Regions from separate parts of the Melissospora conviva genome, predicted to be linked through region 1. Evidence: predicted binding sites of a transcription regulator. Region 1 holds the regulator's gene; the other holds the start of a gene.

Region 1 (3,001 bases):
AGAATCTGCTCCTGCGCGCCGTCGAGTTTGGTGGGGGTCCGCACATCCAGGTGCACGTAGAGGTCACCGCGGCCGGTGCCGCGCAGGTGCGGCACGCCGCGGGCCCGCAGCCGCAACGTGGAGCCGGGCTGGGTACCCGCCTTGACCTCGACGGCCTCTTCGCTGTCGAGCGTCTTGATGGTCAGCCGGGTGCCGAGCGCGGCGGCGGTCATCGGGACGGTGACCCGGCAGTGCAGGTCGTCGCCCTTGCGCGAGTAGACGTCGTGCGGCCGCTCGTGGATCTCCACGTAGAGGTCGCCGGGGGTGCCGCCACCGGGGCCGACCTCGCCCTGCTGGGCCAGGCGGATGCGCATGCCGTCCTCGACACCGGCCGGGATCTTGACCGTCAGCGAACGCCGGGTGCGGACCCGGCCGTCACCGGCGCAGGTCCCGCAGGGGTTCGGGATGGTGCTGCCGTGGCCGGAGCAGACGGTGCAGGGGCGGGCGGTCATCACCTGGCCGAGGAAGGTGCGCTGCACCGACTGGACCTCACCGCGCCCGCCGCAGGCGTCACAGGTCGCCGGGTGGGTACCGGCGGCCGTGCCGGCGCCGCTGCAGGTGGTGCAGAGCACGGCGGTGTCGACCGTGATCGGCGCCTCCACCCCGAAGGCGGTCTCGTTGAGGTCCAGCTCAAGCCGGATGATCGCGTCGGAGCCGGGCCGGGTACGCGGGCGCGGGCCTCGCCCGGCGCCGCCACCGGCGCCGCCGAAGAAGGCGTCCATGATGTCCTGGAATCCGACGAACGGGCCGGCGCCGCCGGGGGCGCCGCCACCGCCGGGGGCGAGTGGGTCACCCCCGAGGTCGACGATCTGCCGCTTCTGGTCGTCGGAGAGGACCTCGTACGCGGCGTTGATCTCCTTGAACTTCTCCTGGGCCTCCGGATCCGGATTCACGTCCGGGTGGTACTGGCGGGCCAGCTTGCGGTAGGCGCGCTTGATCTCGTCGTCGGAGGCTCCCCGGCTGACGCCGAGAATTCCGTAGTAGTCCCTGGCCACTGCGTTCGGTGTCCCCATCGTCTGTGTCGCTTGACGTTCGCCGGTCCTCGGGCCGGTTGCCCCTGGTCAGTTCTGTGCGAGCAGCTCGCCGACGTAGCGTGCCACGGCCCGCACGGTGGCGATCGTCCCGGGGTAATCCATCCGGGTCGGGCCGAGCACCCCCAGCCCGCCGACGATGGTGCTGCCGGGGCCGTACCCGGCGCTCACCACCGACGTCGCCCGCAGGTTGTCGATCTCGTTCTCGTCGCCGATGCGTACCCGGGTCGCGCTCGGTTCGGTCTCGCCGATCAGCTTGAGGAGCACGACCTCCTCCTCGAGCGCCTCGAGGACCGGCCGAAGCGAACCCTGGAAGTCAAGGAGACCACCCCGGGTCAGGTTAGCGGTGCCGGCCAGCGCGATTCGTTCCTCGTGTCGCTCGACCAGCGTCTCCAGCAGCACGGTGGCCAGGCAGGTCATCGCCCCGCGCAGCAGCGGTGACGCCTCCTCGACCAGCGTCTGCACCAGCGGCGGGGTGTCGGAGAGCTTCTTGCCGCAGAGCTTCTCGTTGACCAGCCGCCGCAGCTCGGTGACGTCCTCACCCGGGGTCGGGCCGGGCATCTCCACCAGCCGCTGCTCGACCCGGCCGGTGTCGGTGATCATCACCAGCATCAGCCGGGTGGTGGAGATCGGCACCAGCTCCAGGTGGCGTACGGCGGAACGGGCCAGGCTGGGGTACTGCACCACCGCGACCTGGCGGGTCAGCTGCGCGAGCAGTCGGACGGTGCGGTGCACGACGTCGTCGAGGTCGACGGCGCCGGCCATGAAGCGCTCGATCGCCCGCCGTTCGGCGGGCGAGAGGGGCTTGATCCGGGAGAGCCGGTCAACGAAGAGGCGGTAGCCGCGGTCGGTGGGGACCCGGCCGGCGCTGGTGTGCGGCTGCCGGATGAAGCCCTCTTCCTCCAGCACCGCCATGTCGTTGCGCACCGTGGCCGGCGAGACGCCGAGCTGGTGCCGCTCGACCAGGGCCCTGCTGCCGACCGGCTCCTGGGTGGCGACGTAGTCCTCGACGATCGCCCGCAGCACGTCGAGTTTGCGTTCGTCGAGACTCATCCCTCCCCCTTTGCGGTGACGACAGTCGAAGGTGCTGCCCCGGCAGCGGGCCCGGTGCGCGGCCACTGCCGCGGCGAGCACGCGAACCGCTGCCAGGCCGGGCGGCGACCGGATCGGCCGACCTCACGCCCTGCTGGCACTCGACTGTAGCGAGTGCCAGTGTACGTCGCGCGGGGCCGGAGCGCGATGATCAACCCGAGGTGGCGCCCGGGGCGCCGGCGCGCCTGCTCAGCGCCGGCGGTGACCGAGCTGTCGGATCGCAGTGTCGCCGTCTCGCCGGTTGCGCCTCGGCCCTACCGTTGAGGCTATGACCGATTTCCCGCCGCAACACGGATCGGACCGGCCCGATCCCACCTCTCCCCCGCCGCAGGGGCAGAACCCTCCCTACGGCTCGCCGACCTCCGGCGGCGGGCAACCCGGCGCCTACGACCAGCAGCCGGGCGAGTACGGCCAGCAGCCCGGCGCGTACGGCCAGCCCGGCGGCTACGAGCAGCCCGGCGGATACGGCCAGCCCGGCGGGTACGGCCAGCCCGGCGGTTATCCTCCGCCGGCCGGTGGGGGTTACCCGCCCTACGGCGGCCAGCCCGGCTATCCCACCGCCCCGCCGCCGCCCGGATACCCGAGCAACGACGACAAGACCTGGGCGCTGATCGCGCACTTCGGCGGGGCCGGCGGGGCCCTGCTCGGCAGCGGCGGGCTCGGCTGGCTCGCCCCGCTGATCGCCATGGTCTCCAAGGGGCCGCAGTCGCCGGTGGTCCGGGCGCACGCCGTCGCCGCGCTCAACTTCCAGATCACCTGGACGATCGTCACGATCGTCGCCGCGGTGATCGCCGTGATCACCTGCGGAGTGCTCTTCTTCCTCCCGATGATCAGCATTC
Region 2 (3,001 bases), on a different contig from region 1:
CTCGCCGTTGGCGGCGTTGAGGCCGTGGCCGGTCTCGAGGTTGCGGACGCGGTCGACGACCACGCCACCCTCCATGCCGGCGTTGACCGCGATCTGCCGCAGCGGCGCGTCCAGCGCGACCTTGACGATGTTGGCACCGGTCGCCTCGTCGCCGACCAGGTCCAGCTTCTCGAAGGCGGTCTTGCCGGCCTGCACCAGCGCGACGCCACCACCGGGGACGATGCCCTCTTCGACGGCGGCCTTCGCGTTGCGAACGGCGTCCTCGATGCGGTGCTTGCGCTCCTTGAGCTCGACCTCGGTGGCCGCGCCGACCTTGATCACCGCGACGCCGCCGGCCAGCTTGGCCAGCCGCTCCTGCAGCTTCTCACGGTCGTAGTCGGAGTCGCTGCGGTCGATCTCGGCCCGGATCTGGTTGACCCGGCCCTGGATCTGCTCGGCGTCACCGGCACCGTCGACGATGGTGGTCTCGTCCTTGGTGATGACGACCTTGCGGGCGCGGCCGAGCTCCTCGAGACCGGCGGCGTCCAGCTTGAGGCCGACCTCCTCGCTGATGACCTGGCCACCGGTGAGGATGGCGATGTCGGCGAGCATGGCCTTGCGACGGTCACCGAAGCCCGGCGCCTTGACGGCGACCGACTTGAAGGTGCCGCGGACCTTGTTCACGACCAGGGTCGCCAGGGCCTCGCCCTCGACGTCCTCGGCGATGATCACCAGCGGCTTGCCCGACTGCATGACCTTCTCGAGGACCGGCAGGATGTCCTTGACGGTCGAGATCTTGCTGTTCGCGATCAGGATGTAGGGGTCGTCGAAGACGGCCTCCATACGCTCCGGGTCGGTCATGAAGTAGGCCGAGATGTAGCCCTTGTCGAAGCGCATGCCCTCGGTGAGCTCAAGCTCCAGACCGAAGGTGTTGCTCTCCTCGACAGTGATGACGCCTTCCTTGCCGACCTTGTCCATCGCCTCGGCGATGATCTCGCCGACGCTGCTGTCACCAGCGGAGATGGAGGCGGTGGAGGCGATCTGCTCCTTGGTCTCAACGTCCTTGGCGAGCTTGTGCAGCTCCTCCGAGACGCTCGCGACGGCGGCCTCGATGCCCCGCTTCAGGGCCATCGGGTTCGCGCCGGCCGCGACGTTGCGCAGGCCCTCGCGGACCAGAGCCTGGGCCAGGACGGTCGCCGTCGTCGTGCCGTCACCGGCAACGTCGTCGGTCTTCTTGGCGACCTCCTTGACCAGCTCAGCGCCGATCTTCTCGTACGGGTCCTCGAGCTCGATCTCCTTGGCGATGCTCACACCATCGTTGGTGATGGTGGGGGCACCCCACTTCTTCTCGAGCACGACGTTGCGGCCCTTCGGGCCGAGCGTCACCTTTACGGCGTCAGCGAGCTGGTTCATGCCCCGCTCGAGGCCGCGGCGCGCCTCTTCGTCGAACGCGATCATCTTGGCCATACGGTGTTGTCCTCCTGGACACTCACGGCATTCGGACCTGCCGGCCCGGATGTGCCGCCTGCTTACGCCCTTGGGACGTCTCTGTCTCGCGACAGGGACATCCGTCGGCCGGGCGGACAGCCCGCGACGACCGGCCCCGTACCGCCCACCGTGGGATGGACGACCGTGGCCCTACCGCCCCGACCATTGGCACTCGCACACCGCGAGTGCCAATCACTGTTTAGCACTCTGGCATGCCGAGTGCAAGCGCAACCGGCGAGCATGCGGCGAGTTCGACGGCGAGTCGGAGACTGTTCACGCACGAGAAGCGGGGCCCGCCGCGAGCCGGCGCCGACCCGGGAGAAGCGCCTGGGGCCGGGAGGGCGCGAGGCCAGAGCCGGCGCGGAGGCCACGCGGCCGGAGCCGGCGCGGAGGGCGCGAGGCCGGAGGGGCCGGCCGGGAACGTCACCGGCGCTGACGGCGGGCGCACCAGGGGGCCGCAATCGAAGGAGCGGCCAGAGCCGCCGGGGCCGCTGCCGCACCGTCCCTGGCGACGGCGCGGCAGCGAGCGGCTACGGCGAGCGGCGCTCACCGCTCGGCGGACGGGAAGATCTCGAAAGACCGATCGTCGCGTCCCGAGGGGTTACCGGGAGCGGTGAACGAAAAGGGACGGGATCAGGCGACGATTCGCACCTGCTCCGCCTGCGGCCCCTTCTGCCCCTGGCCGATCTCGAACTCGACTCGCTGGCCGTCGTCGAGAGCCTTGTAGCCGTCCATCTCAATCGCCGTGAAGTGGACGAAAACGTCCTGCCCACCATCGACGGCGATGAAACCATAGCCCTTTTCGCTGTTGAACCACTTGACGGTGCCTTGCGCCACGGTGCACTTCCTCACTCAGCCGCTGCTGTTGCACTCCGACTCTCCGGGCAGCGCGAATACCGCCCGGCTGCGCCGTGTACGCAGCGGCGATCACCGATGCGTAATGGCGACAGAAATCGCACGGTACACGAGCCGTCACTCAACCGCACTACCCGAAAACGACGACCGCGAGCGGTGCACAGGCCATTCCGCATCGTCGCCTGTCGCTGCCGTACGGAATGTGACAGTCGGGCGCGGCGGCGGCTGTTCCACTGTGCACGCGACAGCCCGCGGCGACCGGCGCAGCCGCCCCGCTGAATGCCGTTCCCGGCGGGAGAACCCGGCTGCCGCCGCCTGGTCACGCGCCTGCAGCCGGCCGGAGCTGATGCTGGAGGTGGTCGTCGGCAACCACCGGGCGCCCGCGGGCGGGTTCCGCTTCGGCGCGAAGCGGAACCCGCGGCCGCTCAGCTGTGGCGGCGGCTCTGCACGACGCGGAACCGGTTGGCGACGTACGCGCCGTCGGTGAGGGCGGCGTTCGCCGCCGGGTTGGCCCCGCTGGCGTGGAAGTCGGAGAAGGCCGCCGACTGGTTGACGAAGACGCCACCGGTGAGGTTGCAGGACAGGTGCACCCCGACATCGATCGCGGCGCTCTCCATCGCGTCGAGGACCTTCTCGTCGGTGGAGTAGACGGCCGCGGTCAGCGCCCCCTTGCGTCCGA

The links. The regulator HrcA, encoded in region 1, represses chaperone genes, less so after heat shock. The targets are predictions, from matches to a motif close to GGTTNGCACNCTCNNNNNGAGNGTGCNAACC.
Region 2: the regulator HrcA is predicted to act here: its motif matches at 1,631-1,661, upstream of groL (chaperonin GroEL).

Annotation. Positions count from the first base shown of each region.
Region 1 is NZ_JBLLDT010000010.1:52,216-55,216, reverse strand. Features, by position in the region: gene dnaJ (molecular chaperone DnaJ) at 1-1,034, opposite strand, end outside; gene hrcA (heat-inducible transcriptional repressor HrcA) at 1,101-2,123, opposite strand; gene ACK8GG_RS19600 (DUF4870 domain-containing protein) at 2,431-3,001, shown strand, end outside.
Region 2 is NZ_JBLLDT010000004.1:168,409-171,409, reverse strand. Features, by position in the region: gene groL (chaperonin GroEL) at 1-1,446, opposite strand, end outside; gene ACK8GG_RS12150 (cold-shock protein) at 2,101-2,304, opposite strand; partial or broken gene ACK8GG_RS12145 (hypothetical protein) at 2,627-2,809, shown strand; gene paaN (phenylacetic acid degradation protein PaaN) at 2,748-3,001, opposite strand, start outside.